3 regions of the Pseudomonas rhizosphaerae genome follow, and region 2 is predicted to be linked to each of the others. Evidence: riboswitches for the same ligand, from Rfam matches in the RefSeq annotation. Region 2 holds a riboswitch; each other region holds the start of a gene.

Region 1 (9,828 bases), 810 kb from region 2:
CCCAGCGCCAGGCGGCGGTCGCAGACAGCGAAGCCCAGGCGCGCAAGGGCGCGGCCGACCTGCGCCGCAACCAGGACCTGATCAGCGATGGCTCGGTGTCGCGTCGCGAGCTGGATGTGACCCGCGCCGCCAACGCCCAGGCGCTGGCGTCGGTGGCGCAGGCCAAGGCTGCATTGGCGATCGCTCGCGAAGATCTGCAGACGGTCATCGTCAACCGCGACTCGCTGGCCGCCAACGTGACCAATGCCGAGGCGGCGGTGGAACTGGCCCGCATCGACCTGGACAACACCCGCATCCTGGCGCCGCGCGACGGCCAGTTGGGGCAGATCGGCGTGCGTCTGGGCGCTTACGTCAATTCCGGCGCGCAGTTGATGGCACTGGTGCCCGACACGCTGTGGGTCATGGCCAACATGAAGGAGACCCAGATGGCCGACGTGCGCATCGGCCAGCCGGTGACCTTCACCGTCGATGCACTCAATCACCTGCGGTTGCGCGGGCATGTGCAGCGCATCTCGCCGGCCACGGGTTCGGAGTTCAGCTTGCTGCAGGCCGACAATGCCACCGGCAATTTCGTCAAGATCGCCCAGCGCATCCCCGTGCGTATCACCGTAGACCCGGACCAGGCCGCGGCACGACGCCTGCGCCCCGGCATGTCGGTGGTGGTCAGCATCGACACCGGCTATGTGGTCGAGCAGGACCGCACCGATGCGCCCAGTGACGACATGCCCTAGCCTGCGGAGGGGGCGCCGACGGTGGGTTGCCGCGCCTAAACCATTTGATCTTTGCCGACGGGTCGCCTACCGTCTGCGCCGCTTGTCATCGCCCAGTGCAGGAAGCCGGTTCGAATCCGGCGCGGTCGCGCCACTGTGATCGACATGTTGCATGTCGTCAGCCAGACCTTGCCCCCGGGTTTTCTTCGATCTGTTGGACGCGCCATCCAAGGAGTTGTCATGAGTTTTGCTACCGTATTCGCTCGCGCCAGCGTCGCTGCCGTCGGTCTTTTCGCCGCCGGTGCCAGCCTCGCCGCTACCCACTATCCATTGACCCTGGCCAACTGTGGCGCACCCGTCATCATCCAGGCGGCACCGCAGCGCGCGGTCAGCCTCGGTCAGGCGAGCACGGAGATTCTCCTGTCGCTGGGCCTGGCACCGCGCATGGTCGGTACCGGCGTATGGTTCGGGCCGCTGCCCGAATACCTGCGCGATGCCAATGCCAAGGTGCCGCGCCTGGCCGACAATGCCCCCAGCTTCGAGGCCGTGGCCAATACCGCGCCCGACATCGTGGTGGCGCAGTACACCTACCACGTCGGCCCCAACGGCGAAGTCGCCAAGCCCGAGCAGCTTGCCAGTCTGGGCATTCCTTCCTACGTGTCGCCCAGCGATTGCGACGGCAAGGAAGTGACCGCCACTTCCAACGCCGACGGCAGCCGTAGCCAGGTGTTCTCCATGGAGCTGGTGAACAAGGAGATTCGCGAACTGGCGAGCATCTTCGACGTCGAGTCGGCCGGGGAGCATTTGACCGCCCAGTTGCAGGCGCGCATCCAGGCGGCCATCGAGCGCGCTTCGAGCGCCGAGCAAAAGCCCTTGTCGGTGGTGTACTGGTTCTCCAGCACGCGCCTGGAAGGTGATCCCTGGGTAGCCGGCAAGAGCGGCGCACCGGGCTATATCAACCGCTTGCTGGGCCTGCGTAACACCGTCGACAGCGACGAGGAGTGGCCTGGGGTAAGTTGGGAAAGCATCGCCGCCAGCAACCCCGATGTGATCGTCGTTGCGCGCATGCAGCGCCGCCTGTATCCGGCCGACGATGTCGAGAAGAAGCTGGCCTTCCTGCGCAGCGATCCGGTCACCCGTGAACTGGATGCCGTGCGCCACAACCGCATCATCGTGGTCGACGCGCAGTCGCTCAATCCCTCCATGGATGTGGTGCGCGCGGTGGAAGACATCGCCGCTGGCCTGGAACGCACACGGGCCCAGCCTTGATCCAGCGCCTGGCCCGTGAAGACGGCTGGGTCTGGCGCTGCCTGCTGGCGGTGCTGGCCCTGGCCACCTTGAGTGTGTCCATCGCTCTGGCGGTGTCGGTGGGGGAAATGGGTATCGCCCTGTCCACGGTCGGCAAGGCGCTGCTCAACGGCCTGGGCCTGGGCGACTACGCGGTGCCGCGTATCGTCCAGGGCATCATCTGGGAGTACCGCCTGAGCCGTGCGCTGGTGGCCGCGTGCTGTGGCGCGGGCCTGGCGATCTGTGGTGCGGTGTTGCAGGCGCTGTTGCGCAACGTGCTGGCCGAACCCTATGTGCTGGGTATCTCCGCAGGCGCGTCTACCGGCGCGGTGGTGGTGATGTTGCTGGGACTGGGCGGCGGCGTGATCGGTATTTCCCTGGGGGCTTTTCTTGGCGCGGCACTGGCTTTCGGCCTGGTGCTGCTGCTCGCCGCAGGCGCCAGCAGCGGTCCGGCGCAGGTGATCCTGGCCGGCGTGGCCGGCTCTCAGCTGTTCAATGCGCTGACTGCCTACATCGTCTCGACCTCGGCCAACGCCGAGCAGGCGCGCAGCGTGATGTTCTGGCTGCTCGGCAGCCTCGGCGGAGTGCGCTGGCCCGACGTCGGCCTTGCGGCGGCAGTGGTGGGTGCAGGCTTGTTGTTGTGCCTGTACTTCGCGCGGGCGCTGGATGCCTTCGTGTTCGGCGAAGACGCTGCCGCCACCCTGGGCGTGCCGGTGGTCGCGGTGCGCCTGGTGCTGTTCGCCACCACTGCGCTGATCACCGCCACCATGGTCAGCATCGTCGGCGCGGTGGGCTTCGTCGGGCTGGTGGTGCCGCACATCGCGCGGTTTCTGGTCGGTCCCAGCCACGTTCGCCTGTTGCTCGCCTCGGTGCTGATCGGCGCCAATTTCATGGTGCTGGCCGACATCGTTGCGCGCATCATCGTGCCGGGCCAGGTCTTGCCCATCGGTGTGGTCACGGCGCTGGTCGGCGCCCCGGCCTTCGCCTTGATCCTGTACCGCGCGAGGCGTCGAGCATGAGCCTGCAACTGCACCGGGTCAGCTGGAAGGCGGGCGGGCTGCTGATTCTCGACGACGTCAGCCTGGCCATCGCCCCTGGCAGCATGGTCGGCCTGATCGGTCCGAACGGCTCGGGCAAGTCGTCGCTGCTGCGCCTGCTGGCCGGGCTGGACCGTCCCAGCCAGGGCCAGGTCACCCTCGACGAGCAGCCCCTGACGGGGTTGCCGCGGCGTGCGATCGCCCGGCAGGTGGCGATGGTGGAACAGCACGCCAGCACCGACGTGGACATTCGCGTGGAGGAGGTCGTACGCCTGGGGCGTACGCCGCACCGCTCGCCGTTCGCGCCGTGGCTGCGCGAAGACGACTTGGCCATTGCCCAGGCGCTGGCCCAGGTCAACCTCGGCGGCCATGCGCAGCGCCGCTGGCACACCTTGTCCGGTGGCGAGCGACAGCGGGTGCAGATCGCCCGCGCCCTGGCCCAGCAACCCAGCGAACTGCTGCTCGACGAGCCCACCAACCACCTCGACATCCAGCACCAGCTGGAACTGCTGCAACTGATCCAGGACCTGCCATTGACCTGCGTGATGGCGATCCACGACCTGAACCTGGCGGCGATGTTCTGTGACGTGCTGGTGGTGCTCAAGGATGGACGCCAGGTGGCCAGCGGTGCACCGGCGCAGGTGCTCACCGAGCGCCTGATTGCCGAGGTCTACGGGGTGCAGGCCGAGGTCAGCCTGGCCGGCGACCGTCCCCATGTGCGCTATCGGGTCTGAGCCGTGTCACTGACACATCCCGTGCCCTGTGGTAGCCTTGCGCGTTCGAGGTTCTCTGCCCTGCAGAGCTAAGATGGGAACGCGGTCCAAGCCGCGGCTGCCCCCGCAACTGTAAGTGATGAAGGCTGCGCCAAGGCCACTGCGAGTGTTCGCGGGAAGGCGCCGCAGCCTCGGCCAGCACGGTCGGCATCACGAGCCAGGAGACCTGCCTCAGCCGTTCTTTCCTATTCAACCGGGCGGGGTGATCCGGTGACGAATGCTGGCGCCTGCCGTTGCGGTGCTCGTCTCGTGCCCTGCCGCGCAATCAGGGCGACCCGATGAAAACGCTGTCCAAACTACCCGTCACCATCGTCACCGGCTTCCTGGGCTCGGGCAAGACCACCTTGCTGCGGCACATGCTCGATAACGCCCAAGGCCGGCGCATCGCCGTGATCGTCAACGAATTCGGCGAGCTGGGCATCGACGGCGAGATCCTCAAGCAATGCACCATCGGCTGCACCGAGGAAGAGGCGAACGGCCGCGTCTACGAGCTGGCCAACGGCTGCCTGTGCTGCACCGTGCAGGAAGAGTTCTTCCCGGTCATGCGCGAGCTGGTCGCCCGGCGCGCCGACCTCGACCATATTCTGATCGAAACCAGCGGCCTGGCCTTGCCCAAGCCGCTGGTGCAGGCCTTCCAGTGGCCGGAAATTCGCAGTGCCTGCACGGTCGATGCGGTCATCACCGTGGTCGACAGCCCAGCGGTGGCGGCCGGTACCTTTGCCGCATTCCCCGACCAGGTCGACGCCCAGCGCAAGCTCGACCCCAACCTGGACCATGAGTCGCCGCTGCACGAGCTGTTCGCCGACCAACTGGCCAGCGCCGACCTGGTCATTCTCAACAAGGCCGACCTGATCGATGCCGAGGCTTTGGCGGCGGTACGCGCCGAGGTTGCCGAGGAACTGCCGGCAGCGGTCAAGGTGGTCGAGGCCAGCAGTGGTCGTTTGCCACTGGCCGTGCTGCTGGGCCTGGGCGCCGAGTCCGAGCAACACATCGACGGGCGCAAGACCCATCACGACCATCACGAAGGTGACGATCACGACGATCACGACGATCACAACCACGATGCCTTCGACTCGATCTCCATCGAGCTGCCCCAGGCCGAGGAAGCCAAGCTGTTGCAGGCGCTCAACGCCGCCGTGGTCCAGCACGGCATCCTGCGCGTCAAGGGTTTCGCGGCCATTCCGGGCAAGCCGATGCGGCTGCAGATCCAGGGTGTGGGCACCCGTTTCGACAAACACTTCGATCGCGCCTGGGGCACCGACGAAGCGCGCAGCACGCGCCTGGTGCTGATCGGTCAGGAGCTCGATGCATCCTCGCTGCAAGCCCAACTGCGCGCTGCGCTGGAAGCCTGACCGATGCACCTGCTGAGGACCCAGCCCGGTGGCTTCGTGCCGGACGACAGCATCGCCGACCTCGGGCAGACGCCTGCCGAGCTGGTGATTCTGTGCAGTGGCGACTCGCACCTGGCGTTGCTCGCCGAGGCCTGCGGGCAACTGCCCGCCGACTATCCGAGCCTGCGCCTGGCCAACCCCATGCAGGTGCAGAACCATTCCTCGGTGGACCTTTACGTTGACCAGGTGCTGCGCCACGCCAAGGTCATCCTGATTTCCCTGCATGGCGGCATTGGCTACTGGCGCTACGGCGTCGAGCAGTTGATGCAGCTGGCCGAGCGGGGCGTGCAGGTCATCCTGGTGCCGGGCTGCGATCGCCCCGATCCCGAACTGGCCGAGCGCTGCACGGTACTGCCCGAGCAGGCCGAGCAGCTGTGGCAGTACCTGCGCCAAGGCGGCATGGAGAACGCCCGCAATCTGTTCGGCTATCTCGGCAATACCTGGTTCGGCCGCACCGAGCGCTGCGAAGCGCCTCGGGCACTGCCGCGCACGGTCATCTACCATCCAACGCGGCCCACCGCCGAGCTGGCCGACTGGCAAGCGCAATGGCAGCCGCAGTCGCCGGTGGTAGCGCTGCTGTTCTATCGCTCGCACCTGCAGGCGGCCAACACCGGTTTCGTCGACACCTTCTGCGCCAGGTTGCAGGCAGCCGGGCTCAACCCGCTGCCGATGGCCGTGGCCAGCCTCAAGGAGGCTGCCTGTCTGGAGCAGGTCCAGGCGTGGATGGACGAGGCGGGCGCTGCAGTCATCCTCAACACCACCGGCTTTGCCCAGTCCAGCCCGGAAGCACCGCACCTGCGACCGTTTCGTCGCGACATCCCGGTGATCCAGGCCATCTGCGCGCAAGACAACCAGGCGTTGTGGCAGGCCAGCGAGCAAGGCCTGGGCGCCCGCGACCTGGCCATGCACATCGCCTTGCCGGAGCTGGACGGACGCATCATCAGCCGCGCCATCAGTTTCAAGGACCTGGCCTGGCACAACGAGCGCAGCCAGAGCGACGTAGTGTGCTACACGGCGCACGTCGAGCGCATGGATTTCGTCGCCGAGCTGGCACGCAAATGGGCCGACCTGGCGCGCCTGCCCAATGCCGACAAACGTGTCGCGCTGGTGCTGGCCAACTACCCGACCCGCGATGGCCGAATCGGCAACGGCGTCGGCCTGGACACTCCGGCAGCGGCGCTGAACATCCTGCGAGCAATGCAGCAGCAGGGCTATCCGGTGGCCGATCTGCCCGACAGCGGCACGGCGTTGATCCATGCCTTGCTCGGCGGTGTGACCAATGACCTGGAACAGCTGGACCTGCGTCCCTGTGCCCAGAGCATGGCGCTGGACGACTACCTCGCCGCGTTCGCCTTGCTGCCCCAGGCCAATCAGGCCGCGGTCCGTGAGCGTTGGGGCGAGCCGGAAGCCGATCCGATGCTGCGCAATGGCCGGATGATGATCGCTGGCCTGCGCATGGGCCTGACCTTCGTCGGCATCCAACCGGCCCGTGGCTACCAGGTGGACGTCAGCGCGGTCTATCACGACCCCGACCTGGTGCCGCCCCATGGCTACCTGGCGTTCTATTTCTGGTTGCGCCACACCTATGGCGCTGATGCGCTCATCCACGTGGGCAAGCACGGCAACCTGGAGTGGCTGCCAGGCAAGGGCGTGGGCCTGTCCGAACAGTGCTGGCCCGACGCGATACTGGGGCCGATGCCCAACATCTATCCGTTCATCGTCAACGATCCAGGGGAGGGCGCACAGGCCAAGCGCCGCACCCAGGCGGTGATCATCGACCACCTGATGCCGCCGTTGACCCGTGCCGAAACCTACGGACCGCTGCGCGATCTGGAACTGCTGGCCGACGAGTATTACGACGCGCAACTGCTCGATCCGCGCCGCGCCCAGGCCCTGGAAAAGGACATTCTGGCGCTGGTCCGCGAGACTCGTATCGACCATGAGCTGCAAATGGCCGAAGGGGCCGAGGCGGCGGTGTGGCTGCCGCGCCTGGACACCTACCTGTGCGACTTGAAGGAATCGCAGATTCGCGACGGCCTGCACGTGTTCGGCGAATCGCCCCAGGGCCGGTTGCGCGCCGATACCCTGTTGGCGCTGCTGCGCATTCCTCGCGGCGATGGGCGCGATGCCGAGGCCAGCTTGGTGCGCGCGCTGGCCAAAGCCTTCGAGTTGGGCTTCGATCCGCTCGACTGCGACCTCGGGGCCCCCTGGAGCGGGCCGCGGCCCGCAGCCTTGGCCGAACTGACCACCGAACCGTGGCGCAGCGCCGGCGACAGCCGAGAGCGTCTCGAACTGTACGCCGCCCAGTTGATCGAGCAAGCACTGAGCGGCCCGGTAACCCTGGGCGAAGGCTTCGATGCCGTTCAGCTCATCCTGGAGCACCTGCGCGACACCGTGGCGCCGCGCCTGGATGCCTGCGGACCGGCCGAGATGCACGGCCTGCTGGCCGCCCTGGCAGGCCGTTTCGTGCCCGCCGGGCCGAGCGGGGCGCCCAGCCGTGGGCGTCTCGACGTGCTGCCCACGGGTCGCAATTTCTTTTCCGTGGACGTGCGCAACCTGCCGACCACCACCGCTTGGCGGATCGGCTTCGCCTCGGCCAACCTGATCCTGGAGCGGCACCTGCAGGACCATGGCGATCACCTGCGCCAGCTGGGCCTGTCGGTCTGGGGCACGGCGACCATGCGCACCGGTGGCGACGACATTGCCCAAGCCATGGCGCTGATGGGTGTACGCCCGGTGTGGGCCACCGGCAGCCAGCGCGTGGACGATTTCGAGATTCTGCCGCTGAGTCTCCTCGATCGCCCACGGGTGGACGTGACCCTGCGAGTGTCCGGCTTCTTCCGCGATGCCTTCTCCAATCTGCTGCGCCTGTTCGATGCAGCGGTGCAGGCGGTGGCTGCGCTCGACGAGCCGGAGGACCTCAACCCGCTAGCGGCCAAGGTGCGCAGCGAACAGGGTCAGTTGCTGGCCGAGGGTGTCTCGGCGGAGCAGGCTGCACGCGAAGCCGGCTGGCGCATCTTCGGCGCCAAGCCGGGTGCCTACGGGGCCGGTGTCCAGGGGGCCATCGACGGTCGCCTGTGGCAGACCCGTGAGGACCTTGCCGAGGCTTATCTGAACTGGGGTGCCTATGCCTATGGCGCGGATGACGAAGGCACCGCCGCACGCGCGCCGTTCGCGCGTCGCCTGGGCCAGGTCCAGGCAGTGCTGCAGAACCAGGACAACCGCGAGCACGACCTGCTCGATTCCAACGACTACTACCAGTTCCAGGGCGGCATGCTCGCTGCCGTGGAAACCCTCAGCGGGCAGACCACCGCCAGCTACCATGGCGACCACAGCCAGCCTGACGTGCCGCGCGTGCGCACCCTGAAGGAAGAGCTGAACCGGGTGGTGCGGGCCCGCGCGGCCAACCCGAAATGGATCGAAGGGGTCAAGCGGCACGGCTACAAGGGCGCCTTCGAACTGGCCGCGACGGTCGATAACCTGTTTGCCTTCGATGCCACCACCCACCTGATCGACGATCACCAGTACGCCTTGCTCACCGATGCCTACCTGCTCGACCCGGACACCCGTGGCTTCCTGCAGGAGCACAACCCTGCGGCCCTGCGCGACATGGCCGAACGCCTGCTCGAGGCTCAGCAACGTGGCCTGTGGGCCGAGCCCGGTGACTACCGTCAGGCCGTGGAAGACCTGCTGCTGGATACCGAAGAAGATGCCTGAAGAGAACCCTGCAATGACCGACACCGTGCACTTTCCGCTGGCCGCTGTGGTGGCCGCCGATTCGCTGAAGCTGGCGCTGTGTCTGGCAGCCATCGACCCGCGCATCGGTGGGGTGTTGATCGAAGGGCCGCGGGGCATGGCCAAGAGCACGCTGGCGCGGGGGCTGGCCGACCTGCTTGCCGATGGCCAGTTGGTGACCTTGCCACTGGGTGCCAGCGAAGACCGTCTGGTCGGCACGCTGGACCTGGAGGCCGCACTGGGCGAGGGGCGGGCACGCTTTTCGCCCGGTGTGCTGGCCAGGGCCGACGGCGGGGTGCTGTATGTGGATGAGGTCAACCTGCTCGCCGACCATTTGGTGGACCTGCTGCTGGACGTTGCCGCCAGTGGCGTCAACCGCATCGAGCGTGACGGTATTTCCCATGCTCATCCAGCGCGCTTCGTACTGATCGGCACCATGAATCCCGAGGAAGGCGAGTTGCGCCCGCAGCTGCTCGACCGGTTCGGTCTGAACATCGCCCTGGATGGCCAGCCGGCCCCGGCCGAACGCGGCCAGATCATTCGCCGCCGCCTGGCGTTCGACAGCGACCCCCAGGGCTTCTGCGAGCAATGGGCCCCGGCCCAGGCAGCGCTGCGGTTGCGTTGCCAACAGGCACGGGAACGCCTCGAATCGATCCCGCTGAGCGACCAGGCCCTGGAAGCCATTACCACCCGCTGTTTCGCCGAAGGCGTGGACGGCCTGCGTGCCGATCTGGTGTGGCTGCGCGCGGCACGGGCGCACGCAGCGTGGCGCGGCGGCGACGATATTCTGGAGGAAGACGTTGAAGCGGTGGCCGAGTTCGCCTTGCGCCACCGTCGCCAGGCACCACGCAAGCCGCAGCCCCAGCGAGAATCGAAGCCGGCGCCACCGCCCCCC
Region 2 (9,828 bases):
TGCTCGACTGGCTGCAGCACACGGCGCTGCCTTGGGTGCAGACCCGGCTGGGCCTGGCCGAAGGGTTCTGGAAATTCGACCAGATCAAGGCTGCGATCAGCAGCCACATGGGGCAGACCACCGATGTGGTCGGTGTGATCCTGTCCCAGGCCACCGCGTCGGGCCTGGCGTTGATGGCCTGGCTGGCCAACTTCGTGTTGATCCCGGTGGTGGCGTTCTATCTGCTGCGCGACTGGGACCTGATGATGGCGAAGATCCGCAGCCTGCTGCCGCGCCAGCGTGAAGGGCAGATCGTGCGACTGGCCGGCGAATGTCACGAAGTGCTGGGCGCCTTCGTGCGCGGGCAATTGCTGGTGATGCTGGCCCTGGGGGTCATCTATGCCACCGGGTTGATGCTGGTAGGCCTGCAGTTGGGCCTGCTGATCGGCGTCGTGGCGGGGCTGGCGGCCATCGTGCCGTACATGGGCTTCGTCATCGGCATCGGTTCGGCGATCATCGCCGGACTGTTCCAGTTCGGCCTGGACCCTTTCCACCTGATCGCCATCGTCGCCGTATTCATGATCGGTCAGGCGCTGGAGGGGATGGTCCTAACGCCCCTGCTGGTCGGCGACCGCATCGGCCTGCATCCGGTGGCGGTGATCTTCGCCATCCTCGCCGGCGGCGAGCTGTTCGGTTTCACCGGCGTGCTGTTGGCGCTGCCGGTAGCGGCAGTGATCATGGTGTTGGTACGGCACATGCACGACCTGTACAAGGACTCGAACATCTATGCCGGGTCCGAGGATCCGGACCTGTGATCGCGACGGACTTGGTCAGGCTTGCTCGAAGACAATGGGTAAACCTTTGATTTTCCAAGCAGTGTTGCGCATTGTGCGCCTGCGTGGGCAGGTATAGACTTTGCACACTTCACATTGAGGTCCGTTGCAGCTCGATCCCTGGGCTGTTCAGCCAGCATGAAACCGATTCAGCTGCCCCTTGGTGTGCGTCTGCGGGATGACGCCACCTTCATCAATTACTATCCAGGCGCCAATGCCGCGGCACTCGGCTACGTCGAGCGTCTGTGCGAAGCCGACGCTGGCTGGACCGAAAGCCTCATCTACCTGTGGGGCAAGCATGGGGTAGGGCGCACCCATTTGTTGCACGCCGCCTGTCTGCGCTTCGAGCAGTTGGGCGAACCGGCGGTCTACCTGCCGCTGGCCGAGTTGCTCGACCGCGGCGTCGGCATTCTCGATGATCTGGCCCAGTATGAGTTGGTATGCCTGGACGACTTGCAGGTGGTGGCCGGCAAGCCGGAGTGGGAAGAAGCCCTGTTTCACTTGTTCAATCGCCTGCGCGACAGCGGTCGCCGCCTGCTGATCGCCGCCTCCCATTCGCCACGCGAACTGCCGGTGAAACTGGCCGATCTGAAGTCTCGCCTGACCCTGGCCCTGATCTTCCAGATGCGACCGCTGTCCGACGAGGACAAGCTGCGCGCCCTGCAATTGCGTGCATCGCGTCGCGGCCTGCACCTGACCGACGAAGTCGGGCATTTCATCCTCACCCGCGGGACACGCAGCATGAGTGCGCTCTTCGAGCTGCTCGAACGCCTCGATCAAGCCTCGCTGCAGGCGCAGCGCAAGCTGACCATCCCCTTCCTCAAGGAAACGCTGGGCTGGTAAACGAGCAGGTCGATTCAGTCGCTCTATGACCTGTTTCACCGGTGTTCCATTCTGATCTAAGCCTGCTCTGTCACGCCATTTATCTGTATAGGCGTCCAGTTCCGATGGTGGCATTGTGCGATTATTTATTAGCCAATGAATCCGGGGGTATGGCCTCTTTATCGTGCATTGACCTTGCGGTAGGGCCGCAAAACGGGGCGTTAGATGTCACCGTAATTCTCCGGAGTCACATTTCGTTCGATTGAATTTGCAAATAATCGTGAGACAGGTATAGTCGCCACTTCTCAACCATTCCCCGTCACGGTCGTGCCCATGCTCAATCGCTTAGCACCCCTCGTGCCCATCGCACTGTTGACCTTGCTGGTCGGTTGCGCGGCGCAAGCGCCGGTCTCCCAGCAGCAGGTTCTGGACCCGGTTACCGCAGTCCAGCCGCATCAATCCCCCTCGAAAGCCTCGCTGGTTTTCGAAGATGAAATCGCCACCGAAGACGAACTCGCCCAGTTCGACGGCAGCAAGGCCTACAGCCTGCCGATCCTGGCCGACAGCATTCTGGAACGTGGCAAATCCCTGATCGGCACCCGCTACCGTTTCGGTGGTACCGACAAGGTTTCCGGTTTCGATTGCAGCGGTTTCATCGGTTATCTGTTTCGCGAAGAGGCCGGCATGAACCTGCCGCGTTCCACTCGTGAGATGATCAACGTCAAGGCGCCTCTGGTCGCTCGCAACAAGCTCAAGCCCGGTGACCTGCTGTTCTTCAGCACCAATGGTCGCGGTCGCGTCAGCCATGCGGGTATCTACCTGGGCGACGACCAGTTCATCCACTCCAGCAGCCGCCGCAGCGGTGGCGTGCGTGTCGACAGCCTGGGCGACAGCTACTGGAGCAAGACCTTCATCGAGGCCAAGCGGGCCTTGGCCATGGCGCCCGCCACGATGATCTCGAGCAAATAGCAGACGCAGCGCAACGAAGCGGCGGTGAGGTGAAAACCTCAGCGCCGTTTGTGTTTTCGGGTAATGAATCTAGTCTATTACGGCAGTCGGCTCAGGATGGTTCGGTACATGTCTACCCAGGCACGCGTTCTCGCTTCAATCGCAATGGCCGTCTTTCTTGCCGGCTGCGCCAGTGCGCCTCCCGCCAAGGTGGTGAGACCCAAGGTCATCAACCCAATCGTCATGAACCCCAACAACGACATGGTCGGCGCTGCCGATGACGTGCTGTTCCGGGCGCTGGGGTTGGTGGGTACACCGTACCGCTGGGGCGGCAATACGCCCGACTCGGGTTTCGACTGCAGTGGCTTGATCAGCTTCGTCTACCGTGACGCCGCCGGCATTGCCTTGCCCCGCTCGACGCGGGAAATGATCGTCATGCGTTCGCCCGATGTCGACCAGTCGCACCTGCAATCGGGCGATCTGGTGTTTTTCGCCACCAGCGGCGGCTCCCAGGTCAGCCATGCGGGGATCTATGTGGGTGAGGGACGTTTCGTGCACGCGCCGTCGAGTGGCGGTACGGTCAAGCTTGATTACCTGAACAAGCCCTATTGGCAGAAAGCTTATCTGAACGCCAAGCGGGTGCTGCAACCTGGCCAATTGGCCCGCAACCCGTGACTGCAACAGGGCGAGTTTCCTCGCCCTGTTCAAGCCCCATTACTTGGCGGCAGTGACTCGCCAGATCTTGTTGCCCACATCGTCCGCGACCAAGACGCCACCCTTGTGGTCGGGCAACACCGCTACCGGGCGACCCATGGCTTTCTCGTCGGCATTGAGGAAGCCGCTGAGCAAGTCGACGGGCTGCCCGCTTGGCTTGCCGTCCACGAACGGCACGAATACCACCTTGTAGCCGCTGTGCGGTTTGCGATTCCAGGATCCGTGCTGGCCAATCAACGCGCCTGTGGTGAACGGCGCAGGCAGCCCGCTACCGTCGGCAAAGCTCAGGCCCAGTGAAGCGGTGTGCGGGCCTACCGCGTAATCGGGTGCAATGGCTTTTGCCACCAGTTCGGGATTCTGCGGTTCGACGCGCACGTCCACGTGTTGGCCGTAATAGCTGTAGGGCCAGCCATAGAAGCCGCCATCCTTGACCGAGGTGATGTAGTCGGGCACCAGGTCGCTGCCGATTTCGTCACGCTCGTTGACCGCCGTCCACAGCTTCCCCGTCTTGGGTTCCCAGGCCATGCCGTTGGGGTTGCGCAGGCCCGAAGCGAAGATGCGATGCTGCCCGGTCGCCGCGTCCACTTCCCAGATCGCCGCACGGCCTTGCTCCTGGTCCATGCCGTTCTCGCCGACGTTGCTGTTCGAGCCAACAGTGACGTACAGCTTTTTGCCGTCGGGGCTGGCGATGACGTTTTTGGTCCAGTGATGATTAAGCGTGCCGCCCGGCAAATCCACAACCTTTTCGCCTGCGCCGCTAATCGAGGTGGCACCGTCTGCGTACTTGAAACGCAGCAGCTTGTCGGTGTCGGCCACGTAGAAATCGTTGCCCACCAGGGTCATGCCGAAGGGCGAATTGAGATTGGCGATGAACACGCTGCGAGTCTCGGCCACGCCGTCGCCGTCCTTGTCGCGCAACAGGGTGATGCGATTGGCGCTGGGCACGCCGGCGCCGGCCCGGCTCATGACCTTCTCCATGACGAAACCGCGCAGGCCCTTGCTGTCGTCCGGCTTGGCCGGCGAATTGGTTTCCGCCACCAGCACGTCGCCGTTGGGCAGCACGTAGAGCCAGCGTGGATGGTCCAGGTCCGCGGCGAAGGCTGCAACCTGGGTGCCTGGGGCCGCCGTTGGCTTGCCGCCTTCGGCCCAACCCACGGCCGGTGCGATGTTGACGGTGGGGATGAGGGTCTTGTTAGGCTCGGGCAGCTTGGGCGAGGGGCCGGTCCCGTCGCTGACCTGCAGCGACGACGTTTCGCCACAGGCGGCGAGGCCGGCAGCCAGCAGGATCAGGGTAGCGAGGCGGGTCTTGTGCATGGTCTGGCTCTCTGAGGTTTTGTTCACACAGGGTAGAGGCGCCGGGCGCGGGCAAGGTTCAACCGCGTTCCCGGTCGCCGAGTGCGGGGGATCAATTGACGCTCCAGGCGCAACCCTCTAACCTGCGCGGCTGTTCCAGGTGCTCGGCGATCAGGCGATTGGCGCGAGTGAAACAGGGAAGCCGGTGCGCAGCGTTTACGCGCCATGCCGGCGCTGCCCCCGCAACGGTAGACGAGTCAAGGCTGCACAGGATGCCACTGAAGCGATTCGGGAAGGCGTGTGGCCCGGGTGTACAAACCCCGCTCGTGAGCCCGGAGACCGGCCTGGTGCACTTTTTATGGCTCGTTGCAGAACCTGCGCTCATCCCACCGATGGCGTGGGCCTGTGTCGTGCCCTGATCCATGTTCTGTCGCGCGGGGAGAGCGGCATTGACGTTCACTGCCTGGCCCACCGGCCGCGGTGTCGCGTCGATGCTGCCTGCGCGCAGGTGTAGCGGAGAGCCACCATGAACGAAACAGCCGAGCGCGACGCCCGTCATCTGGCGCGCATGTTGCGCAAGAAAGCCGTCATCGACGAGCGCATCGCCAATTCCCCCAATCAATGTGGCTTGCTGCTGGTGCTCAGCGGCAACGGCAAGGGCAAGAGCAGCTCGGCCTTCGGCATGCTTGCGCGGGCCATGGGGCATGACCTGCAATGCGGCGTGGTGCAGTTCATCAAGGGACGCAACAGAACCGGCGAGGAGCTGTTCTTCCGACGCTTCCCCGAGCAGGTGCGCTACCACGTGATGGGCGAAGGCTTCACCTGGGAAACCCAGGACCGCCAGCGTGACATCGTGGCCGCCGAAGCGGCCTGGGAAGTGTCCAGGCAGATGCTGCGCGATCCGACCATCGGCCTGGTGGTGCTCGACGAGCTCAATATCGCCCTCAAGCATGGTTATCTCGACCTGGACACGGTGCTGGGCGATCTGCAGGCGCGTCCACCCATGCAGCATGTGATCGTCACCGGTCGCGGCGCCAAGCCCGAGCTGATCGAGCTGGCCGACACGGTGACCGAAATGGGCATGATCAAGCATGCGTTCCAGGCCGGCATCCGTGCCCAGAAGGGCATCGAGCTATGACCGAACCGCGCCAGTGCCCGGCGGTGCTGATTGCCGCGCCGGCCTCCGGGCAGGGCAAGACCACCGTCACCGCCGCCCTGGCGCGCCTGCATCGCAACCAGGGCCGGCGCGTGCGGGTCTTCAAATGCGGGCCGGACTTTCTCGATCCGATGATCCTGGCCAGGGCCAGCGGCGCCCCGGTCTATCAACTGGACATGTGGATGGTCGGCGAGCAGGACAGTCGACGGCTGCTGTGGGAAGCGGCGCAGGAAGCCGACATCATCCTCATCGAAGGGGTCATGGGCCTGTTCGACGGCACGCCGTCGAGCGCTGACCTGGCGCGTCATTTCGGCGTTCCGGTGCTAGCGGTGATCGACGGCACGGCCATGGCGCAAACCTTTGGCGCGCTGGCGTTGGGGTTGGCCTGTTACCAGCCCGACCTGCCGTTCGCCGGGGTGCTGGCCAACCGGGTCGGTACGGTACGCCATGCGCAGTTGCTCGAAGGTAGCCTGACCCAGGGTCTGCGCTGGTACGGCGCTTTGTCCCGGGAAACCGGGATCGAATTGCCGAGCCGCCACCTGGGCCTGGTGCAAGCCAGTGAGCTCAACGACCTGGACACCCGGCTGGATGCCGCCGCCGCGGCCCTGGCGCAGACCTGTGAAGTGGCGTTGCCACCGGCGGTCACCTTTGCCGCACCGGTCGAGCACAGGGTCGCGCGCCTGCTCGACGGCGTGCGCATCGCCGTGGCGCGCGACGCTGCCTTTGCATTCGTCTATGACGCCAGCCTGGACGTGCTTCGCAACATGGGCGCCGAGCTGGTGTTCTTCTCGCCGCTGCACGATGCGCACCTGCCTGCGTGCGACAGCCTTTACCTACCTGGCGGCTATCCGGAGCTGCATCATCTGGCGCTCGCCGCCAATGAATCGATGCTTGCCGACATTCGCGCCCATCATGCGGCCGACAAACCCTTGCTGGCCGAATGTGGCGGCATGCTCTACCTGCTCGATGCGCTGACCGATGTCGACGGCGCGCGTGCCGAGTTACTGGGGTTGCTGCCGGGCGAGGCGGTGATGCAGAAGCGCCTGGCCGCCCTGGCGTTGCAGGCGGTGGAGCTGCCGGAAGGCGTCTTGCGTGGGCACACCTACCATCACTCGCTGACCAGCACCCAACTGCAGCCGATCGCTCGCGGCGTGAGCCCCAATGGCGGGCGTGGTGCCGAGGCGGTATACCGCCAGGGGCGAATGACGGCTTCCTACGTGCATTTCTATTTTCCTTCAAATCCTGCGGCAGTGGCGGCGCTGTTCGCGCCCGATCTTCACCTCGACGCACAGGCGAACGAGCCGACTGATGAGTGAGCCCTACAGCGACAGCGAGCGCGCCGCGATCTACCGGGTGATCGCCGAGCGCCGCGACATGCGCCATTTCATCGGCGGCGACGTGCCCCCGGCGCTGCTCGCGCGGCTGCTGGCGGCTGCCCACCAAGGGCCCAGTGTCGGCCTGATGCAACCGTGGCGCTTCGTCCGCATCAGCGACCGGGCGTTGCGCAGCCGTATCCAGGCGTTGGTCGAAGATGAGCGACTGCGCACCGCGCAGGCCATGGGCGAGCGCTCGGACCAATTCATGCAGCTCAAGGTCGAGGGCATCAACGACTGTGCCGAGGTGCTGGTGGCCGCGCTGATGGACGATCGCGAGCGCCATGTCTTTGGCCGCCGCACGCTGCCGGAAATGGACCTGGCCTCGGTTTCCTGCGCCATCCAGAACCTGTGGCTGGCCGCTCGCGCCGAGGGTCTGGGCATGGGCTGGGTGTCGCTGTTCGATCCGCAGGCCCTGGCCGCGGTACTGGGCATGCCCGCCGGTGCCAAGCCGGTGGCGGTGCTGTGCCTGGGGCCGGTCGAGCAGTTCTACGAAGCGCCCATGCTGGAATTGCAGGGTTGGGCAGCAGGCCAGCCACTCGAACAGATGCTGTATGAAAACCAGTGGGGACAGTCGTTGTGAGTATTGCGTTGATGACAGTGGCCGGGGTCGCCCTCGATGCCCTGTTGGGCGAGCCGCGTAAGCACCATCCGCTGGTTGCCTTTGGCCGTCTGGCCAATCGCATCGAAGCGCGCTTCAACCGCGCCGGGCGCGGCTGGCGCAGCCACGGAGTCACTGCCTGGTTTGTGGCCGTGGTGCCCTTGACCCTGCTGGCGACCGTGCTGTCCTGGCTGCCGCTGGTGGGCTGGCTGGTCGAGATTTTCGCGCTGTACCTGGCGCTGGGCATGCGCAGCCTGGGTGAGCACGTGATGCCCGTGGCCCAGGCGCTGCGCAGCGACGACCTGGACGCTGCGCGTCAGCGCGTCGGCTACCTGGTCAGTCGCCAGACCGAAGAGCTCGACGCCGAAGCGGTAGCCCGCGCCGGCACTGAGTCGGTACTCGAAAACGGCAGTGACGCGGTGTTCGCAGCTATCTTCTGGTTCGTCGTGGCTGGCGCACCCGGTGTCGTCCTCTATCGATTGAGCAATACCCTGGACGCCATGTGGGGCTACCGCAACGAGCGCTTCGAGCGATTCGGCTGGGCTGCGGCGCGCATCGACGACATGCTCAACTACATTCCGGCGCGTTTGGTTGCGCTGACCTACGCGGTCTTGGGCAAGACCCGTCTGGCCGTGCGCTGCTGGCGCAAACAGGCCCCGCTGTGGGACAGCCCCAACGCCGGCCCGGTGATGGCGGCGGGCGCCGGCGCGCTCGGTGTGCAGCTGGGTGGCCCGGCGATCTATCACGGCGAACTGCATGAGCGCGCCGTGCTGGGCGAAGGCGCGCCCGCCGACGCCGACGCCATCGAGCGCGGTTGGCAGCTGGTCCAGCACGGTGTGTGGCTGTGGCTGTTGGTACTGTGCCTGGGAGGCTTGATCGATGCTTGAGCATGGAGGGCGTTTGCGCCAGGCAGTGGTCGAATACGGCATTGCCGAAGCGGACTGGGTCGACCTGTCTACCGGCATCGCACCTTGGCCTTTTCCCATACCCGACATCCCGACCCGCGCCTGGGCGCGGCTGCCGGAAAACGAAGACGGTCTGGAAGAGGCTGCGCGCGGCTATTACGGTTTCGAGCAGGTGTTGCCGGTGCCGGGTTCGCAAGCCGCGATCCAGACTCTGCCGCGCCTGCGCCGCAGTGGTCGGGTAGGGGTGCTGTCGCCGTGCTACGCCGAACACGCCGAAGGCTGGCGCCAGGCCGGGCATCTGGTTCGGGAAATCAACGAAGAGGAGGTCGAGCATTTCATCGACAGCCTCGATGTGCTTGTCGTCGTCAACCCGAACAACCCCACTGGCCGGTTGCTGCCGGCCGAACGCCTGCTGGCCTGGAATGCGCGCCTCAACTGTCGCGGCGGCTGGCTGGTGGTCGATGAAGCGTTCATGGACAACACACCACAGGCCAGTCTGGCACGGCACGGAACCCAGCCCGGACTGATCGTGCTGCGCTCGTTCGGCAAGTTCTTCGGCCTGGCGGGTGTGCGCTTGGGCTTCGTCCTGGGCGAGGCGCGCCTGCTGCGTGCGCTGGCCGACCTCATCGGGCCCTGGGCGGTAAGCGGGCCGACGCGCCGGCTGGGCCAGGAGTGCCTGCTCGATCAAGCGGCGCAGCAGGCACAGATCACTCGCTGTGCACTGGCCAGCGAGCGCCTCGCACAGTGCCTGCGACGCTACGACCTGGCACCCCAGGGTGGCTGCGCACTGTTCCAGTCGGTTTCCTGCGAGCAGGCCGAGCAACTGCAAGCGTTTCTGGCTCGCCGCGGCATACTGGTGCGGCTGTTCAAGCAGGACAGCCGCCTGCGTTTCGGCCTGCCGGCAGGCGAAAGCGATTGGGCGCGCTTCGAAGCGGCCCTGAGCGAATATCGGGAGCAAACGCCATGAGCACATTGATGGTCCAGGGCACGACGTCCGATGCTGGCAAAAGCACCCTGGTCACCGCGCTGTGCCGCTGGCTGACCCGCCAGGGCGTGGCGGTGGTGCCGTTCAAGCCGCAGAACATGGCGCTCAACAGCGCGGTCACCGCCGACGGCGGCGAGATAGGTCGCGCCCAGGCCGTGCAGGCCCAGGCCGCCTACCTGCAACCGCACACCGACATGAATCCGGTGCTGCTCAAGCCCA
Region 3 (9,828 bases), 830 kb from region 2:
GCTGCCGATGCCTGCTACAGGTCTTGACCCGTGTGCCTACTCATCCTTGGCAAAGCGCAGTCCCTGACGAATGCCCACTACTTCAGCTTCCAACTGCGGGTAACCTACGGCGGACCCTGCATAGCTGAAGCCGTAGGCCATGCCCGGCTGCACGGCGGCGACCAGCGTCTGGGTGATGGCCAGCGTGCCGTTACGCGTGACCTTGCAGGTGGTCTGCGCCGCCGGCAGATTGCCCAATGTCGTCGGTTTGACCTTGGTGCAGACGCTCTGGTAGCCAGAGCGGGAAAAGTTGATCTGGATCGCCTTGCGCATTTCCAGCAACACCGCCTCCAGGTTCACCGCATGGTCCTGGGCCAGCGCGCCACGGGTCATTTCGACGATCATCAACGGATCACCATTGGCGTCGGTCTTGGTCGCGCGCTGGCGGCTGCCGCTGGGCTGGCCCTGGGCGTCGGACGCATCGGGCAGGATCTGCACGTCCCAATCGGCCGGCCAGACGATCACGCTGTCGTCGGCCCATGCCGGCAAGCCGATCAGCCAGCACAGCAGCAGGCAAGGTGCGTGTCGCAGGTAAGGCATGAAGGCGTCCTCCGCAGGAAAAGGCCGTCAGTCTCGCAGACCCACGGGTGCAGCACTACGGTAATATCTGCAGCGACAGACGGCAATCCAGAGAGCAGGCAGCAATGACGCAACGGATCTTCAGCGGCGCTGGGCAAAGCAAGAACCTGCTGTACCTCGCCTCGGCCAACCAGGGTTTGCGCAACGGCGGCCAGGCCAGCCCGCGCGTAGGTTTCGTGCTGCTGGAGCACTTTTCCCTGGCGGCCTTCACCGCCAGCCTGGACACCTTGGTCACAGCCAACCTGATCAGTCCCGGCGCCTATACGCTTCGTTCCTACGGGCTGGCGCCAGGCCAGGTCATTAGTGACCTGGGCATCCAACTGCAGCCAGACGCGCCGCTGATACCCGGCGTGCATGACGAACTGGACATGCTGGTCATCTGTGGTGGGTTCCGCACGCCGCTGCGCGCCTCCCTGTTGCTCAGCCGGGTGCTGGCGGACTGCGCGCGACGTGGCATCAAGTTGGGCGGGTTGTGGAACGGCGCCTGGTTTCTCGGCCAGGCTGGCCTGCTCGATGGCTATCGCTGTGCGGTGCACCCGGAGAACCGCGCATCGCTCGCCGAGCTCAGCCCGCAGATCACCGTGACCCCGGCCAGCCAGGTCATCGACCGTAACCGCATCACGGCCGCCAGCCCCAATGGCAGCTTCAGCATGATGATGGCACTGATCCGCGAACAACGCGGCGACACTCTGGCCAGTGGCGTCGAGCATATCCTGGCCTTCGAAGGTCTGCGTTTTCGCCGCACCGGCGCCCAGCCCAACGGCAAGCTCACCCCGCCGCTGCGCAACATCATCGACCTGATGGAGACCAACCTGGAGGAGCCGCTGTCGCTGGACCAATTGGCCGAGTTCGTCGGTCGCTCGCGTCGTCAGATCGACCGGTTGTTCCAGGACCAGCTCGGCACCTCGCCCCATCGTTACTACATGGAGCTGCGCGTGACCGAAGCCCGCCGCCTGCTGCAGCATTCGCAGTTGTCGATCCTGGAGGTGGCGATCGCCTGTGGGTTCGTCTCGGTGAGCCATTTCAGCAAGTGCTACAGCGGCTACTTTGGCCACTCGCCATCGCGTGAAACCCGCTTGGCAGACTGATCGGCTGCCCATCGAGGGGAACCGTGGCGGCATCTGTCGGTCGACTCCAGTTCATGCCACAGCGAGCCTTCGACCCATGGAATATGCCCTTCCCGAATCCTTGCTGGCCCGCGTGCCCCTGCCCTGGCTCAGCACGCTGATTGCCGCCGCCCTGGCCGTGTGCATTATCCTGCTGATCCGCTGGGTCGGCTTGATCATCCTGCGGCGGGTCTCCAAGTCCTTCGTGCTGGCCCAGCAACTGATCACCCGTGCCGAACAGCCGACCCTGTGGCTGATGCCACTCATGGGCCTGCAGGCGGTCTGGACCTCGGCGCCCGACGACTTGCTGATGATCAACACCGTGCGCCACCTCAATGGCATGCTGGTCACGGCCTGCCTGACCTGGCTGGGGTTGCGCTGCGTCAAGGCCGTGGCCACCACCATGACCATCAAGCACCCGCTGGACATCGAAGACAACCTCGCAGCGCGGCGCATCCAGACCCAGGTACGCGTGCTGGTACAGTGCCTCAACGTGTTGGTGCTGATCTTCGGCATTGCCCTGATCCTGATGACGTTCCCGGCCGTGCGGCAGATCGGCACCAGCCTGCTGGCGTCTGCCGGCCTGGCGGGATTGGCGGCCGGTTTCGCTGCCAAACCGGTGTTGGGCAACCTGATCGCCGGCCTGCAGATCGCCATTTCCCAGCCGATTCGCATCGACGATGTGGTCATCGTCGAAGGCGAATGGGGCCGCATCGAAGAAATCACCGGTACTTACGTCGTGGTGAAGATCTGGGACGAGCGGCGCATGGTCGTGCCCCTGCAATACTTCATCGAAAAGCCCTTCCAGAACTGGACCCGCAGCACGTCCAGCATCATCGGATCGGTGTTTCTCTGGGTGGACTACTCAGTGCCCCTGGAGGCATTGCGTGTGGAGACCAAGCGCCTGTGCGAAGAAATCCCGCACCTCTGGGACGGCCGCGTGGCGGTGTTGCAGGTGACCGACACCAGCGACAAGGCCATGCAGCTGCGGATTCTGCTGAGCTCGCTGGACTCGTCGCGCAACTGGGATGCACGCTGCTACGTGCGCGAGCGGCTGATCACCTTCGTCAACAACCGCTACCCTGAATGCCTGCCGCAACTGCGCGCCGAAATGTCGAGCCGCACACTGCACCCGGCCAACGAGGAAGGACCCACCGACGTCGTCCGCCAGCCGCCGGTTTGATTCTCCAACCCTGAGCCTCAGCGGCGCGGTGCGCCCTTGGCGGCAGCCTTCTCGTCCTGGCGATCGGATTCGAACAGCCGGGCCAGTTCCGCACGGGCTTCCTGGGCGGTTTGCATGACCTTGGCTTCATCGTCGTAGATGGCGTGCTGGGCTTGCAGCACTTGCTCGTCGTGACGCTTGAAGCGGTTGATGCGCGCATCGGCCTGGGACTGGCTCAAGCCCAGGCCAACCAACGTGCGCCGGGTGATTTCCAGGCTCGAGTAATAGGTTTCGCGAACCGCCTGTGCGCCGTGGTCGACCAACCGGTGTACATGCTGGCGGTTACGCGCGCGGGCGATGATCTTCACGTGCGGGTACAGCCGGTGGACGAGTTCGGCGGTCTTGATGTTGATCTCCGGATCGTCCGTGGCAATGACGAAATACTCGGCCTGCTCGACCTTGGCTGCGCGCAGGATTTCCGGGCGCAGCGGGTCGCCGTAGAACACGGGTAGATGGCCAAAGCTGCGCGAGAACTCGATGGACTCCACCGAGGTGTCCAACGCCACGAAGCTGATTTTCTGCGCACGCAGGATACGCGCCACGATCTGCCCCATCCGGCCCATGCCGGCGATCACCACGCGGGGCGCGTCGCTGTCGATCTCGCGGTATTCCTCGGGCACTTCCACGGGCGGCGTCTTGGTGCGCAACAGCCGTGCGCACAGCAGCAACAGCAAGGGCGTGAGCGCCATGGACAAGGTGATGGTCAGCAGCAGTGTGTCGTACAGGCGTGCGTCGAACAGGCCTTGGTCGCGGCCTATCTTGAACACCACGAAAGCGAACTCACCACCAGCGGCCAGCACGATACCCAGACGCACGGCGCTGAGCCGGCCAAGGCCGCCTGCCAGGCGACCGATCAGCATCAGCAGCGGCAACTTGATGCCGATCAGCAGCACGGTCAAGCCCAGCACCAGCGCGGGGTTTTCCAGCAGCAGGCTCAGGTTGGCGCCCATGCCGACGCTGATGAAGAACAGGCCCAGCAACAGCCCCTTGAACGGTTCGATCTGCGATTCCAGCTCGTGCCGGTATTCCGAATCGGCCAGCAGCAAACCTGCGAGGAAGGCGCCCAGGGCCATGGAAACGCCGGCCAGTTCCATCAGCCAGGCGGTGCCGATCACCACCAGCAGCGCCGTGGCGGTGGAGACTTCCTGCAAGCCGGTCCGCGCGACGATGCGAAACACCGGGCGCAACAGATAGCGTCCGCCGATCACTACCACGGCGATGCTGCCCAGTACCCGCAGGCTGTGATCCAGGGTACTGCCCTCGCCGGCATCGCCACCACCGCCGGCCAGCAGCGGGACCATGGCGATCAATGGGATCGCGGCGATGTCTTGGAACAGCAGGATGGCGAATGCCAAGCGGCCGTGTGGGCTGTTCAGTTCCTTGCGTTCGGCCAGGCTCTGCAAGCCGAACGCGGTCGACGACAGCGCCAGGCCCAGGCCCAGCACCACGGCGCTGTTCAGCGGCTGGCCGAAGCCGAGCAGCGCCACCGCGCCGATCACCACGGCGGTCAACAGCACCTGCGCCAGCCCGACCCCGAACACCGCCTTACGCATGACCCACAGGCGCTTGGGCGACAGTTCCAGGCCAATGATGAACAACAGCAGCACCACGCCCAGTTCGGAGATGTGACTGACGCTTTGCGGGTCGCCGACCCAGCCCAGCACTTGCGGGCCGATGACCACGCCGGCGAACAGATAGCCGAGCACGGCACCCAGTTGCAGGCGCTTGGCCAGCGGCACGGCGATCACCGCTGCCAGCAGGAACACCACGGCAGCTTGTAGCATGTTGCCTTCTTCGGGCATGGGGGAACTCCATTTCGTAGGGAGAAAGCGCGGACGGCGAGCGCATTCTACAGCGCTCGGCGCATTGACGATGCTGCGTCGGCATGATTTGCTAGGCGCCATCGTTTGGGTGCCCTTCACAGGGTGAAACGGGAAACCGGTGCGTGCCAACCTCGAGAGGCGTTGGTACAAGTCCGGTGCTGCCCCCGCAACGGTAAGCGAGAGAAGTGTCAGATCCACTGTGCTCCTGGGCATGGGAAGGCGACGCTTTCAAGGCTGGCTCATGCCGCCCCTCGCAAGCCCGGAGACCGGCCCAGACAGTCTTTGCTCGACAACTCCGCGGTGGGCGGGCGCTGTTGCAAGCATGGCGCGCCTGCGCCCGGCTTTCTTCGTGCGCGTGCCCGATCGTTGGTGCCACATACCGTGGACCATCGCCACCGGGACCACAAGAGGGAACGCCATGTCTACCACCGCCTCCACCCCCGAACACGTCCTGCCGTCCGCCGGCACCCTGGCGCAGCGCATCGCCCTGGCGATCGGCACCTTTCTGCTGGGCTGCTGCCTGGTAGGCTTCGCCGGCTTCTCGCACATCGAGGCGGTGCACAACGCCGCGCACGATACCCGGCACAGCGCCGCCTTTCCGTGCCATTGAGGAGCGCCGAGATGATCAGGCATATCGCACGAACCGCTGGTTTCAGCGGATTGTTGGCCGCCCTGCTGCTGACAGTGCTGCAGAGCTTGTGGGTCTCGCCGCTGATTCTTCAGGGCGAGACCTATGAAACCGCCTCTGCCCAGCACGAGCATGACGAGGCTTCCGCTGCCGGGCACGAACACGCCGAGGCCTGGGAGCCGGAAGACGGCTGGCAGCGCGTGCTATCCACCGCCGGAGGCAATCTGGTGGTCGCCGTGGGGTTCGCCCTGATGCTGGTGGCGTTGTATACGCTGCGCGCTCCTGGGCGCACTGCTCAGGGACTGTTGTGGGGACTGGGCGGATTCGCGGTGTTCTGTCTGGCGCCGAACCTGGGCCTGCCGCCGGAACTGCCCGGCACCCAGGCAGCGGACCTGATGCTGCGCCAGACCTGGTGGATAGGTACCGCGGCGTCCACCGCGGCAGGCCTGGCATTGCTGGTGTTCGGCCGTGGCACGCTGCTCAAAGCCCTGGGACTGGCCATCGTGTTGGTACCGCACCTGATCGGCGCGCCGCAACCCGAGCATCATTCGAGCCTGGCACCGCAGGCCCTGGAGCAGCAGTTCATCGTCGCCTCGCTGGTGACCAACGCCGTGTTCTGGCTGGCGCTGGGGCTTATCAGCGCCTGGTTGTTCCGCCGAGCCGGTCGCTGAAGCCGATGACAGCGCTGTGGGTCGGGTTCGGCTGTCGTGCGGGGTGCAGCGCGCAAGCGTTGCACGATCTGCTGGAGCAAACCCTGCTCGAACATGACCTGCCCTGGGCTGACGTGCGTGGCATTGCCAGCATTGATATGAAGGCGCATGAACCGGGGCTGGTGGCGCTGGCCGAACGTCTCGGTTTGCCGTTTGCCACCTATAGCCCCGAGGCCCTGGCACCTTATCAGGACCGCCTCAGCCATCATTCCGCTCGCTCATTCGCCGCCACTGGTTGCTTGGGCGTGTCGGAAAGTGCCGCGCTGGCCATGGCCGAGGATGGCATCCAGTGCGCCTCGATGCTGCGCGTCAGCCGACGGCATTCGGCGGTGGCAACCCTCGCCATCGCCTGCACTGAACCTCACCGTGGCTGCACACAGCGCTCAACTTGAATATCATTCACACCTTCGTTCATCAGGAATACCCATGACCGTTTACTTCATCGGCGCCGGACCGGGTGATCCGGAGCTGATCACCGTCAAGGGTCAGCGTCTGATCCGCCAATGCCCGGTGATCATCTTCGCCGGCTCGCTGGTGCCCGAAGCCGTGCTCGATGGGCACACTGCGCATCAGGTGCACAACAGTGCCGAGCTGCACCTGCAACAGATCATCGAAATCATCCAGCAGGCCCACGCCCATGGCGAGGATGTGGCGCGAGTGCACAGTGGCGATCCCGGGCTGTACGGCGCCATCGGCGAGCAGATCCGCTGCCTGCGCGAGCACGGCATCGACTATCAGATCATTCCGGGCGTTACCGCGACCGCGGCCTGTGCCGCGTTGCTTGGGGTGGAACTGACATTGCCCGACGTTGCACAGACGGTGATCCTCACTCGCTACGGCGACAAGTCGCCGATGCCGCCGGGAGAAAGCCTGGCCAGCCTGGCCCAGCACGGCGCTACTCTGGCCATTCATCTGGGGCTGAAAAACCTGGGCAAGATCGTCGCCGAGCTACTGCCCAGCTACGGCGCCGAGTGCCCGGTGGCCGTGATCCACAAGGCCAGCTGGCCGGACCAGGACTTCGTCCTGGGCACCCTGGCGGACATCCAGGACAAGGTCGCAGCCAAGGACTTTCGTCGCAGTGCGCTCATTCTCGTGGGCCACGTGCTGCAAACGGACAGCTTCGCCGATTCGGCGCTGTACCGCGCTGGCCATGCGCACCTGTATCGCTCCTGAACGCAACGGACTGCGAGGTTGCCCCCATGAAAGTGATCGCTTGCCTGATCTACCCCGGCGTGATGAGCCTGGACGTTACCGGCCCGATGCAGGTGTTCGCCTCGGCCAACGTCGAGCTGGTCCGTCAGGGCCTGGCGCCTTTGTACGAGCTGCAACTGCTGGGCGAAACATCCGGGCCCGTGGCGACTTCCGCCGGGCTGAAGCTGCACGCCGATGCCAGTTGGCTATCGACCGACTGCGCCACCCTGGATACGGTGTTGCTTCCCGGGGGCAGCAGCGATGCCGAGCAATGCGCCAACACTGCCCTGCTCACGTGGCTACGCGGCGCCGAGCCGCAGGTGCGCCGGCTGGGCTCGGTGTGTTCAGGCGCGCTGATGCTCGCCAGCGCCGGCCTGCTGGACGGCTTGATCGCCACTACCCACTGGGACGACGTCGAGGCCCTGCAGGGCTTCGCCAACGTACAGGTGCAGGGTGATCGGCTGCACACCTACGACCCCTCGGACAAGGATGGCCACAGCCACATCTTCACCTCGGCCGGTGTCACCGCCGGGATCGACCTGGCACTGGCCTTGATCGAGGCGGATCTGGGGCGACCCTTAGCCCTGGCCGTCGCCCGCCGCCTGGTGTTGTTCCTCAGGCGTTCGGGTGGGCAGACCCAGTTCAGTCCGCACCTGGCGCGGTGCAACGGGCCCACCTCGAGGCTTACCGAGTTGCTGGAGTGGATCGCGCTGAATCTGAGCGAGGACCTGTCCCTGGAAGCGCTTGCACAAAGATCTCACATGACGCCGCGCACGCTGTACCGGGTGTTCTTCGCCGAACTCAAGATCACCCCGGCGCGGCACATCGAACGGGTTCGCCTGGAAGCGGCACGGGCGATGATCCAGGGCGGACAGTTGTCGTTGCAGAGTGTGGCGCGACTGTGCGGCTACGGGCACGCAGAGAACCTGCGCCGCAGCTTTCAGAAAGTGCTCGGGGTGAGCCCCCAGGGGTATGCGCAACGCTTCGGCCAATAAGGGCCAGCACCGACGCTGCACAGGGGCAGCAAGTCGATGCTTTGCTTTAGCAACGCCAATCAGTAGTAGGCGTTTTCTTTCTGGGTGTGGTCGGTGACATCACGAACGCCCTTGAGCTCCGGGATGCGCTCGAGCAAGGTGCGCTCGATGCCGTCCTTGAGCGTGACGTCGGCTTGACCGCAGCCCTGGCAGCCGCCACCGAACTGCAGCACGGCGATACCGTCCTCGACCACGTCGATCAGGCTGACCTGCCCGCCGTGGCTGGCCAGGCCGGGATTGATCTCGGTCTGCAGGTAGTAGTTGATGCGTTCATTGACCGGGCTGTCGGCGTTGACCATCGGCACCTTGGCGTTGGGCGCCTTGATGGTCAGCTGGCCGCCCATGCGGTCGGTGGCGTAATCGACCACGGCATCGTCGAGAAAGGCTTCGCTCACCGAGTCGATCCAGGCGGTGAAGCTTTTCAGGCCCAGTGCGGTGTCTTCCGGTTTTTCTTCACCTGGCTTGCAGTAGGCAATGCACGTCTCTGCGTACTGGGTGCCTGGCTGGGTGATGAACACGCGAATGCCGATCCCGGGGGTGTTCTGCTTGCTCAGCAGATCGGCCAGGTAATCGTGCGCAGCGTCGGTAATCGTTATAGCGCTCATAGTGGTTCCTCACAGACTTGGCAGGAGTTTACGCGAATCCGGCGACGCTGACAAAGCCTGACTGTTTTGGTCGGGAATCAACCGGTGTGTGCCACCGCGCTGGAATCCAGGCGCGCGTCGGTCCACTGCTTGACCCGCTGGTACAGGCGCTTTTCGATCCACACGTAGCTGGCCCACGACACCAGGGCGATGGTTGGAATGCAAAACGCGAAGACCCAGTACGGGTTCAGGTGCCAGTGAACGCTCGCCAGCCAGCCGCCATAGAGCACCAGTACGTGCACCAGGTACACCGAATAGGAACAGTCGCCCAAGGTCTTGAGTACCCGGCTGCCACGGAAATGCGGCTCCATGGCCACGCAGGCGAGAACGATCAGTGCGCTTGGCAAGCCCCAGTGCAACAGCCGGTCGCTCGAATCCAGGTGGTAGATCAGCAGGACCGACACGATCACCACGGCCAACGGCAGCCAGAGACCCTGGGCGATCCAGCCGCGGCGATAGAGCATGCCGATCCCGATGCCGAGCAGGAACTCATAGATGATGTTGTTCTGATAGAAGCGGCTGACCACCCCGTACCGGCCCAGCACTTCGCTGACGGCGACCAGGGCGGCTGCCACGATCAACGGGCGGAAGCGTTGTGGCACGGTGAACACCAGCGAGAACAACAGGTAGAAGAACATCTCGTAGTTGAGTGTCCAACCCACGTTCAGCGTCGGGTACAGGCCATAGCCACCAGGGTTTTCCGAGGGAATGAAGAGCAGCGACAGGACGAAGTGCGGCAGGTCGATCGCAGCGTGCGGCAGCCATTGCCCCAGGCTGACCAGCATCAGCCCCATCAGCGCGGTGTACAGCCAATAGGCCGGGACGATGCGGATGATGCGGTTGAGCAGGAAG

Evidence for each region. Region 2 has a riboswitch for cobalamin ahead of cobO (cob(I)yrinic acid a,c-diamide adenosyltransferase). Riboswitches for the same ligand answer to the same signal wherever they lie in the genome.
Region 1: it holds a riboswitch for cobalamin, as region 2 does, so the genes downstream of both, cobW (cobalamin biosynthesis protein CobW) here and cobO (cob(I)yrinic acid a,c-diamide adenosyltransferase) in region 2, are expected to answer to the same signal.
Region 3: it holds a riboswitch for cobalamin, as region 2 does, so the genes downstream of both, LT40_RS10300 (CbtB domain-containing protein) here and cobO (cob(I)yrinic acid a,c-diamide adenosyltransferase) in region 2, are expected to answer to the same signal.

Annotation. Positions count from the first base shown of each region.
Region 1 covers NZ_CP009533.1:2,277,369-2,287,196, forward strand. Annotated here, with positions in the region: gene LT40_RS10170 (HlyD family secretion protein) at 1-731, shown strand, start outside; gene LT40_RS10175 (ABC transporter substrate-binding protein) at 951-1,979, shown strand; gene LT40_RS10180 (FecCD family ABC transporter permease) at 1,976-3,016, shown strand; gene LT40_RS10185 (ABC transporter ATP-binding protein) at 3,013-3,768, shown strand; cobalamin riboswitch at 3,800-3,995, shown strand; gene cobW (cobalamin biosynthesis protein CobW) at 4,086-5,159, shown strand; gene cobN (cobaltochelatase subunit CobN) at 5,163-8,915, shown strand; gene LT40_RS10200 (magnesium chelatase ATPase subunit I) at 8,929-9,828, shown strand, end outside.
Region 2 covers NZ_CP009533.1:1,470,696-1,480,523, forward strand. Annotated here, with positions in the region: gene LT40_RS06655 (AI-2E family transporter) at 1-794, shown strand, start outside; gene hda (DnaA regulatory inactivator Hda) at 951-1,655, shown strand; gene LT40_RS06665 (C40 family peptidase) at 1,968-2,603, shown strand; gene LT40_RS06670 (C40 family peptidase) at 2,712-3,257, shown strand; gene LT40_RS06675 (PQQ-dependent sugar dehydrogenase) at 3,297-4,610, opposite strand; cobalamin riboswitch at 4,731-4,951, shown strand; gene cobO (cob(I)yrinic acid a,c-diamide adenosyltransferase) at 5,116-5,727, shown strand; gene LT40_RS06685 (cobyrinic acid a,c-diamide synthase CobB) at 5,724-7,061, shown strand; gene bluB (5,6-dimethylbenzimidazole synthase) at 7,054-7,701, shown strand; gene cbiB (adenosylcobinamide-phosphate synthase CbiB) at 7,698-8,606, shown strand; gene cobD (threonine-phosphate decarboxylase CobD) at 8,599-9,591, shown strand; gene LT40_RS06705 (cobyric acid synthase) at 9,588-9,828, shown strand, end outside.
Region 3 covers NZ_CP009533.1:2,301,021-2,310,848, reverse strand. Annotated here, with positions in the region: gene LT40_RS10320 (DUF4946 domain-containing protein) at 37-579, opposite strand; gene LT40_RS10315 (GlxA family transcriptional regulator) at 684-1,706, shown strand; gene LT40_RS10310 (mechanosensitive ion channel family protein) at 1,783-2,907, shown strand; gene LT40_RS10305 (monovalent cation:proton antiporter-2 (CPA2) family protein) at 2,925-4,748, opposite strand; cobalamin riboswitch at 4,839-5,058, shown strand; gene LT40_RS10300 (CbtB domain-containing protein) at 5,188-5,379, shown strand; gene LT40_RS10295 (CbtA family protein) at 5,391-6,068, shown strand; gene LT40_RS10290 (cobalamin biosynthesis protein) at 6,074-6,499, shown strand; gene cobM (precorrin-4 C(11)-methyltransferase) at 6,534-7,280, shown strand; gene LT40_RS10280 (GlxA family transcriptional regulator) at 7,307-8,293, shown strand; gene nfuA (Fe-S biogenesis protein NfuA) at 8,353-8,937, opposite strand; gene LT40_RS10270 (acyltransferase family protein) at 9,015-9,828, opposite strand, start outside.